Regions from separate parts of the Bordetella pertussis 18323 genome, predicted to be linked through region 1. Evidence: predicted binding sites of a transcription regulator. Region 1 holds the regulator's gene; each other region holds the start of a gene.
What was found. Region 1 encodes LexA, which represses DNA repair genes until DNA is damaged. Its sites were predicted from a motif close to ACTGTATNNNNATACAGT; they were not measured.
Positions count from the first base shown of each region.

Region 2: the regulator LexA is predicted to act here: its motif matches at 1,214-1,231, upstream of BN118_RS06355 (DNA topoisomerase IV subunit B).
Region 3: the regulator LexA is predicted to act here: its motif matches at 1,720-1,737, upstream of BN118_RS06770 (PA0069 family radical SAM protein).

Region 1 covers NC_018518.1:1,816,004-1,819,276, reverse strand. Annotated here, with positions in the region: gene BN118_RS08570 (amino acid aminotransferase) at 44-1,246, shown strand; gene lexA (transcriptional repressor LexA) at 1,375-2,025, shown strand; gene BN118_RS08560 (autotransporter outer membrane beta-barrel domain-containing protein) at 2,252-2,608, opposite strand; gene BN118_RS08555 (IS481-like element IS481 family transposase) at 2,693-3,273, shown strand, end outside.
Region 2 covers NC_018518.1:1,338,436-1,341,708, forward strand. Annotated here, with positions in the region: gene rho (transcription termination factor Rho) at 1-683, opposite strand, end outside; gene trxA (thioredoxin TrxA) at 796-1,122, opposite strand; gene BN118_RS06355 (DNA topoisomerase IV subunit B) at 1,364-3,273, shown strand, end outside.
Region 3 covers NC_018518.1:1,428,209-1,431,481, forward strand. Annotated here, with positions in the region: gene cysD (sulfate adenylyltransferase subunit CysD) at 1-256, shown strand, start outside; partial or broken gene BN118_RS06765 (sulfate adenylyltransferase subunit 1) at 309-1,555, shown strand; gene BN118_RS06770 (PA0069 family radical SAM protein) at 1,744-3,018, shown strand; gene BN118_RS06775 (hypothetical protein) at 3,172-3,273, shown strand, end outside.

The DNA of each region.
Region 1 (3,273 bases):
CCACAGCCCTTCCTACCGCGTCCACCCACCCTTCCCTACACCCATGAGCACTCTTTTCGCTTCCGTCGAACTCGCGCCGCGCGACCCCATTCTTGGCCTGAACGAACAGTACAACGCCGATACCCGTCCCGGCAAAGTGAACCTGGGCGTGGGCGTGTACTACGACGACGAAGGCCGCATCCCGCTGCTTCAGGCCGTGCGCAAGGCCGAGGTGGCCCGCATCGAAGCCGCCGCCGCCCGCGGCTATCTGCCGATCGAAGGCATCGCGGGGTACAACAAGGGTGCGCAGGCGCTGCTGCTGGGCGCCGACTCGCCGCTGGCCGCCGAAGGCCGCGTGCTGACCGCGCAGGCCCTGGGCGGCACCGGCGCGCTGAAGATCGGCGCCGACTTCCTGCGCCAGCTGCTGCCGCAGTCCAAGGTCCTCATCAGCGACCCCAGCTGGGAAAACCACCGCGCCCTGTTCGAGCGCGCCGGCTTCCCGGTCGAGACCTACGCTTATTACGATGCCGCCACCCATGGCCTGAACTTCGAAGCCATGCTGGCCGCCCTGCAGGCCGCGCCCGAACAGACCATCGTGGTGCTGCACGCCTGCTGCCACAACCCGACCGGCGTCGATCCCACGCCGCAACAGTGGGAACAGATCGCCGCCGTGGTCAAGGCGCGCAACCTGGTGCCGTTCCTCGACATCGCCTACCAGGGCTTCGGCGAAGGCCTGGAGCAGGACGCCGCCGTGGTGCGCATGTTCGCCGCGCTCGACCTGACCATGTTCATCAGCTCGTCGTTCTCCAAGTCCTTCTCGCTGTATGGCGAGCGGGTCGGGGCCCTGACCGTGGTGGCCGGCAGCAAGGACGAGGCCGCCCGCGTGCTCAGCCAGCTCAAGCGCGTGATCCGCACCAACTACTCCAACCCGCCCACCCACGGCGGCACCGTGGTGTCCACGGTCCTGAACACACCCGAGCTGTTCGCGCTCTGGGAAAATGAACTGGCCGGCATGCGCGACCGCATCCGCCTGATGCGCAAGGAGCTGGTCGAGAAGATCAAGACCCAGGGCGTGGCGCAGGACTTCAGCTTCGTGCTGGCGCAGCGCGGCATGTTCTCGTACTCGGGCCTGACCGCCGCCCAGGTCGATCGCCTGCGCGAAGAGCACGGCATCTACGCGGTCTCCAGCGGCCGCATCTGCGTGGCCGCGCTCAACAGCCGCAACATCGACGCGGTCGCGGCCGGCATCGCCGCGGTGCTGAAGTAGGCACGGCACGGCCGGCATCGAGAAGCGGAGCCCATGGCTCCGCTTTTCTTTTGCGGCTTGCTTTTTTCCCGTGGGTCCTCCAGAATGGCGCTGTATATCCATACAGTCCGCAAAAGCGGGTCATCGCCATGGCCACCAAACTCACGGAACGCCAGCAGGAAATCCTCGATCTCATCCGCCAGACCGTGGCGCGCACCGGCTTTCCGCCCACCCGGGCCGAAATCGCCCAGGCGCTTGGCTTCCGGTCGCCCAACGCCGCCGAAGACCATCTCAAGGCGCTGGCGCGCAAGGGCGCGATCGAACTGACCGCTGGCGCCTCCCGCGGCATCCGTCTCAAGGTGCCGGACAGCGCAACGCCCTCGGCCCAGCTTACGCATCCGCTGCTGGCGCAGCTCGTGCTGCCGCTGGTGGGCCGCGTGGCGGCAGGCAGCCCCATCCTGGCCAGCGAGCACGTCGAGCGCGAGGTCGGCGTCGATCCCGGGCTGTTTGCCCAGACGCCCGACTACCTGCTGAAGGTGCGCGGCATGAGCATGCGCGACGCCGGCATCCTCGAAGGCGACTTGCTCGCCGTCAAGCGCGCCGCCGAGGCCCGCAACGGCCAGATCGTGGTGGCCCGTCTGGGCGACGAGGTCACGGTCAAGCGCCTGCAGCGCCAGAACGGCCGCATCGAGCTCCTGCCCGAGAACCCCGACTTTGCTCCCATCGTCGTGGCCAACACCGACGAATTCGCGCTCGAAGGCATCGCGGTCGGCCTGATCCGCACCCAGCCCCTGCACTGAGCCAACGGAGAAAGAAGCCCCCGCGCTGCGCCCGCTACGCGGGCTTGCTGCCCCCCGAGGGGGCTTTTTGCCTTGGGGCGGCCCAGCGGCAAAGTAGTGCCCCCACGCTGCGCCCGCTATGCGGGCTTGCTGCCCCCCGAGGGGGCTTTTTTGCCTTGGGGCGGCCCGGCGGCAAAAAAAACCGCGCGCCGGGTGTTCCGGCGCGCGGTGGCACGACGCGTTTGGCTTACCAGGCGTATCGATAGCCGACGTGAAAGCTCCACGGAATGGTCAAGCGGCTGCCCTTGCTGTACTCGTACGAAGCAAACAGGCTGCTGTGCCTGCCAAGCGCCGCGGCCACGCCCAAGTCGAGTTCGGCGCGCCCGCCCCGCAGTTTGACGTCATGGCCGATATCGTTGGTGCGCACCTTGCCCACGCCATCGAACTCCTGCAACCAGCTCAGCTTGGCGTACGGCTGCACCAGTTTGCCGTTGCCCAGATCCAGCTTGCGTCCCACCTGCAGGCCTGCCCGGCCCAGCAACGACTTGGTGCTTGCCACGTCGACGCGCACGCCATTGCTGGCCGTGTAGTTGTGAAGATTCAATAGGTTGTATGCATGGTTCATCCGAACCGGATTTGAGAAACTGGAAATCGCCAACCCCCCAGTTCACTCAAGGAGCCCGGCCGGATGAACACCCATAAGCATGCCCGATTGACCTTCCTACGTCGACTCGAAATGGTCCAGCAATTGATCGCCCATCAAGTTTGTGTGCCTGAAGCGGCCCGCGCCTATGGGGTCACCGCGCCGACTGTGCGCAAATGGCTGGGCCGCTTCCTGGCTCAGGGCCAGGCGGGCTTGGCCGATGCGTCCTCGCGCCCGACGGTCTCGCCCCGAGCGATTGCGCCGGCCAAGGCGCTGGCTATCGTGGAGCTGCGCCGCAAGCGGCTGACCCAAGCGCGCATCGCCCAGGCGCTGGGCGTGTCAGCCAGCACCGTCAGCCGCGTCCTGGCCCGCGCCGGTCTGTCGCACCTGGCCGACCTGGAGCCGGCCGAGCCGGTGGTGCGCTACGAGCATCAGGCCCCCGGCGATCTGCTGCACATCGACATCAAGAAGCTGGGACGTATCCAGCGCCCTGGCCACCGGGTCACGGGCAACCGACGCGATACCGTTGAGGGGGCCGGCTGGGACTTCGTCTTCGTGGCCATCGATGACCACGCCCGCTTGGCCTTCACCGACATCCACCCCGACGAGCGCTTCCCCAGCGCCGT
Region 2 (3,273 bases), 480 kb from region 1:
ACCACTTCGCCGCGCACGGTGCGCTGCATTTCGGTCACTTCCTCGGGGCGTTCGTCGACCAGCAGGACGATGAGCACCGCATCCGGATAATTGGTGGTGATGGCGTGGGCCACGTGCTGCATCATCACCGTCTTGCCGGACTTGGGCGGCGCCACGATCAGGCCGCGCTGGCCCTTGCCGATGGGGGCGAAGATGTCGAGGATGCGGCCGGTGAGGTTTTCCTCGCTCTTGATGTCGCGTTCCAGACGCATCACCTGGTTGGGGTGCAGCGGCGTCAGGTTCTCGAACATGATGCGATGCTTGATCGCTTCAGGGGGCGAGCCGTTGACCTTGTCCACCTTGACCAGCGCGAAATAGCGCTCGCCATCCTTCGGGGTGCGTACTTCGCCCTCGATGGAGTCGCCGGTGTGCAGGTTGAAGCGGCGGATCTGCGACGGCGAGATGTAGATGTCGTCGGTGCTGGCCAGGTACGAGGTGTCCGGCGAGCGCAGGAATCCGAAGCCGTCGGGCAGGACTTCCAGCACGCCGTCGCCGAAGATCTGTTCGCCTTGCTTGGCGCGCCGCTTCATGATGGCGAACATCAACTCCTGCTTGCGCAGGCGGTTGGCGTTCTCGATTTCCAGGCCGGCGGCCATTTCCAGCAACTGCGACACGTGCAGCGCCTTCAGTTCATTGAGGTGCATCGCGGTGAATGTAGGGGGAGATAAGAAGAAGGGTTCGGGCGGCGGGCCACGGACGGGCCCGCGCGGGAATCAGGGGGGAATGCGCGGCCGATTGGCGGCGCATTCCCGGATTTTACAACGCGCCGTCCAGGAATGCGGTCAGTTGCGATTTGGACAGGGCGCCGACCTTAGTGGCGGCGGCCTGGCCGTCCTTGAACAGCATCAGGGTCGGAATGCCGCGCACGCCGTACTTGGCCGCCGTGTCCTGGTTTTCGTCCACGTTCAGCTTGGCCACGGTCAGGCGGCCGGCGTATTCGGCAGCCACCTCTTCGAGGATGGGGGCGATCATCTTGCAGGGGCCACACCAGGCGGCCCAGTAGTCCACCAGCACCGGCTGGCCGGATTTCAGCACATCTGCCTCGAAGCTGGCGTCGCTGACGTTCTTGATTTGCTCGCTCATGATGGTGATTCTCGGATTCCGCTGCGCGACCCGTGCATGGAGCATGCGGCCGCTGTTCTTGTTCGACGTGTAGGAAGGATTAAAGCATACCACTGTCATTAACAACAGGGTTTGCCGGTTTTGTGTAGGATGTTGCGGCGTCACCGGGCCTACAAAAGGGTCCGGCGGCTGTCACAATGTTCATCGTACCGAATTCGCGGCTGGTCAGCGCGTGCGCATCCCACCTGGAGCCGCGCCGAATATGGACTTGTCCGTAAAATGTCGGTTTTTTTCCACAGATGTTGGGGATAACTTGGCCACACCACGTTACACCGAAGCGTCGATCCGCGTTCTGAAGGGGCTGGAGCCTGTGCGCCAGCGCCCGGGTATGTATACCCGCACCGAGAACCCCCTGCACATCGTGCAGGAGGTCATCGACAACGCGGCCGACGAAGCGCTGGCCGGTTACGGCAAGCAGATTCAAGTCACGCTGCACGGCGACGGCAGCATTTCGGTCGAGGACGACGGACGCGGTATTCCGGTCGGCCTGCACCCGGAAGAGAACGCGCCGGTCGTCGAGCTGGTTTTCACGCGCCTGCACGCAGGCGGCAAATTCGACAAGCAGGGCGGCGGCGCGTATGCGTTCTCCGGCGGCCTGCATGGCGTGGGGGTGTCCGTCACCAACGCGCTGGCCACCCGCCTGGAGGTGGTGGTGTGGCGCGACGGCGCGGTGCACCGGCTGGTGTTCGCCGGCGGCGACGTGATCGAAGCACTGGCGCCGTACCCCGAGGGCGGGCGCAAGAAGTCGGGCACCCGCGTGCGGGTATGGCCCGACGCCAAGTATTTCGACAGCCCGGCCATCCCGATGGCCGAGCTGACCCACCTGCTGCGCAGCAAGGCCGTGCTGCTGCCGGGCGTCAAGGTGTCGCTGGTCAACGAGAAAACCGGCGACACGCGCACCTGGCAGTACCAGGAGGGCCTGCGCGGCTACCTGGCCGAGGCGCTGGCCGGCGCCGAGCTGATGATCCCGTTCTTCGAGGGCCAGCAGTACGCCGGGGCCGACCACGACAGTTTCGCCGAAGGCGAGGGCGCCCAATGGGTGGTGGCTTGGGCCGAGGACGGCAACGTGGTGCGCGAGTCGTATGTCAACCTGATCCCGACCCCGGCCGGCGGCACCCACGAATCGGGTTTGCGCGAAGGCCTGTTCGGCGCGGTCAAGGGGTTTGCCGAGCTGCACAGCCTGCTGCCCAAGGGCGTCAAGCTGCTGCCCGAGGACGTGTTCACGCGCGCCAGCTTCGTGCTGTCGGCCAAGGTGCTGGACCCGCAGTTCCAGGGCCAGATCAAGGAGCGCCTGAACAGCCGCGACGCCGTGCGCCTGGTGGGCTGCTTCGCCAAGAGCGCCCTGGACCTGTGGCTGCACAGCAATGTCGAATATGGCAAGAAGCTGGCCGAATTGGCCATCCGCCAGGCGCAGGCGCGCCAGCGTTCGGCGCAGAAGGTCGAAAAGCGCAAGAGCTCGGGCGTGGCCGTGCTGCCCGGCAAGCTGACCGATTGCGAGTCCAGCGACGCCAGCCGCACCGAAGTGTTTCTGGTCGAGGGCGACTCGGCCGGCGGCTCGGCCAAGATGGGGCGCGACAAGGAGTTCCAGGCCATTCTGCCGCTGCGCGGCAAGGTGCTCAATTCCTGGGAGGTCGACCGCGACCGGCTGTTCGCCAACAACGAGATCCACGATATTTCGGTGGCGATCGGGGTGGACCCGCACGGCCCGGGCGATGAGCCCGACCTGTCGGGCCTGCGCTACGGCCGCATCTGCATCCTCTCGGACGCGGACGTGGACGGCTCGCACATCCAGGTGTTGCTGCTGACGCTGTTCTACCGGCATTTCCCCAAGCTGATCGAGGCCGGCAACGTGTTCGTGGCCCGGCCGCCGCTGTTCCGGGTGGACGTGCCGGCGCAGGGCAAGCGGCCGGCGCGCAAGATCTACTGCCTGGACGCCGGCGAACTGGAGGCCGCGCAGGACAAGCTGCGCAAGGAAGGCGTGCGCGAGTCGGCCTGGAGCGTGAGCCGCTTCAAGGGCCTGGGCGAAATGAACCCCGAACAGCTGTGGGAGACCACCATGAACCCGGACACCCGCCGGCTGCTGCCGGTCGGCTACGGCGACCTGACCCCCGG
Region 3 (3,273 bases), 390 kb from region 1:
GCGCAAGGGGTTGCTGGTGCCGGTCACGCGCCTGACGCCGCCGGCGAAGGGCGAAACCGTCGAGCAGCTGGCCGTGCGTTTCCGCACCGTGGGCGATATCTCGTGCACCTGCCCGGTGGCCTCCGATGCGGCCGATCCGGCTGCCATCATCGCCGAGACCGCGGTCACCGACATCACCGAGCGCGGCGCCACCCGGATGGACGACCAGACCTCCGAGGCGTCGATGGAACGCCGCAAACGCGAAGGCTACTTCTGAGCCGGCCCGCACCTGAACACCGGCGCGCCTGGCGCGCCCACTGGGGACATGCATGAACGCTTTGAACGATTCTTTCCTGGCCGGCGCCGACAACGGCGTGCTGCGGCTGATCACCGCCGGTTCGGTCGACGACGGCAAGTCGACGCTGATCGGCCGACTGCTGTACGACAGCAAGGGCGTCTTCGCCGACCAGCTCGACGCCATCTCGCGCGCCAAGCACAAGCGCGTGGCCGGCGACGGCATCGATTTCTCGCTGCTGACCGACGGCCTGGAGGCCGAGCGCGAGCAGGGCATCACCATCGATGTGGCCTACCGCTATTTTTCGACACCCTTGCGCAAGTTCATCATCGCCGACGCGCCGGGCCACGAGCAGTACACGCGCAACATGGTGACCGGGGCGTCCACCGCCGATGCCGCCATCATCCTGGTCGACGCGACGCGACGCGGGCGGCCGACGGGCGGCTGCTGGCCCAGACCAAGCGCCACAGCGCCATCGCGCGCCTGCTGGGCATCAAGCACATCGTGGTCGCCGTCAACAAGATGGATCTGGTCGATTGGGACCGGGCCGTGTTCGAGCGCATCGGCGCCGCCTATGGCGAGCTGGCGCGCCGGCTGGCGCTGCCGGCGTTCCACATCCTGCCGTTGTCGGCGCTGCACGGCGACAACGTCGTCAACCTGTCGCCGCACTCGCCCTGGTACGAAGGGCAGCCCTTGCTGACGCTGCTCGAAGGGCTGGACCTGGCGGGAGACGGCCGCGATCTGCCATTGCGCGTACCGGTGCAATGGGTGGCGCGCCACGGCGGCGAACGGGCCGACGATTTTCGCGGCTACGCCGGCCGCGTGGCCAGCGGCGTGTTGCGTCCGGGCGACGAGGTGGTGGTGCAGCCGTCCGGGGTGCGCGCGCGCGTGCAGCGGGTGCTGGCCTTCGACGGCGAACTGCAGGAGGCGGTCAGTGGCGACTCGGTCACGTTGATCCTGGATCGCGATGTCGATGTCTCGCGCGGCGATGTGCTGGCGCATGCGCAGCCGCTCAATCCCGCGCGCCGCTATCTGCTCAAGCATGGCACGCGGCTGACTTCGGCGAAGATCAGCGCGGTGCACACGCGGCGCGACATCCATGAGCTGCAGGAGGTGCCCAATGCCGATGGCGTCTTGCACATGAACGACATCGGCCGCGTGTCGCTGCTGACGCGCGAGGCCTTGGCGACCGATCCGTACGCCGCGATCGCGGCCACCGGCGCGTTCATCCTGATCGACGAGGCCACGCACCAGACGGCTGCCGCGGGCATGCTCGAATAGGCGGCCGCCAGGCCCCCGGCAGGCTGTTGTTTTTAATCCAAACCCTTGCTGGGCGCGGTTCTCCGGGCGATTTCCAAAGGATGAAATGATTTCCCCGGACGGCGCCGCCGTCTTGGGGTAAATTCGATGCATGGCTCGCAAGGGCTGCGGGGCTTGCCAAAAGTACTGTGTTTTTGTACAGTGCATTCATGGCAAGCACCGAACATTCTTTTTCCGCCGGTTTTGGGTCCCCGGCTGCCGCCCCCGCCGCCTTGCGCGGTCGGGGTGCGGTTACTAATGTTCCGCATCGCTTCCAGCAAGCCGACCGGGTCCGCGTCGACGACGGCTGGGCCAATCCCGACTACACCGCAGGTTCCGACGCCGCCGCGCTTCCCTCTGTCGCCGAGGCGCTCGGGCAGGGCGGGCGGCGGGCCATCCCCATCGCCGTCGAGGGCGCTGATGCGTCACCGAATACTTGCGCCCAGGCGCCGGCCCCGCGCACCATCGTGCAGGCCGAAGAAGCCCGCAAGATGCTCTCGCGCAACGACTCCCCCGACATCCCGTTCGACGTGGCGGCCAACCCCTATCGGGGCTGCGAGCACGGCTGCGTGTACTGCTACGCGCGGCCCACGCATGCCTACCTGGGCTATTCGCCGGGGCTCGACTTCGAAACCCGGCTGGTGGCCAAGGCCAACGCGGTCGCCGCGCTGCGCGCCGAGCTGGCCCGTCCGGGCTACCGCGCATCGCCCATCAACATCGGTTCGGCCACCGACGCCTACCAGCCCATCGAGCGTACCTGGCGCCTGACGCGCGGCATGCTCGAACTGCTGCTGCAAACCCGCCACCCGCTTACCGTCGTTACCAAGAACGCCCTGGTCGAGCGCGACCTCGACCTGCTGCAGGACCTGGCGCGCCAGAAGCTGGTCACGGTATTCGTCAGCATCACCACGCTGGATGCCGCCATGGCCCGCACGCTGGAACCGCGCGCCTCGGCGCCGTACCGCCGGCTGCAAACGGTGCGCACCCTGGCGCAGGCCGGCGTGCCGGTGGGTGTGCTGGTGGCGCCTGTCATCCCGTTCATCAACGACGAATCCCTCGAGCACATCCTGCAGGAGGCCAGCGCGGCTGGCGCCTGCTACGCCAGCTACACCGTGCTGCGCCTGCCCTGGGAAGTGAAAGAGGTCTTCGAAACCTGGCTGCAGGCGCATTTTCCGGATCGCGCCCAGCGTGTGCTGCACCGTATCGAAGATCTGCGCAACGGCCGGCGCAACGATACGGCCTTTGGTTCGCGCATGCGCGGTACCGGCATCTGGGCCGATTTGCTGCGCCAGCGTTTTGCGTTGGCCACGCGCAAGCTGGACCTGAACCGCCACCGTCCCGAACTCGACACGCATCGTTTCGTCCCGCCGCTCGAGCCCGGCTTGCCGCCGGCCCGCGGCCGGCGCGAGGCGCGTGCCCAGCCGGGGCAGCTGGCCTTGTTTTAGCGGCGCGTCGCCGCAGGCGCCTGGCGCCGCCGCGACGTTGCCAGTGGTAGGGGGCCGCGCCCGTCGCGGCAGTGGTTTGACATGCATTCGCGGCGTGGTCCGCGAAGAGCCGGGGCCTCGGGGCCCGCCGGCTTCAACACCAGGAGAGTCGACATGACTATCGCTACGACGCTTGACGCTGCAACATCCTTGCCGACGGCCGTGCCCGGTCGCACCTTGGGCGCGCTGCGCCGCCTGGCGCGCGCATGGGCCGGC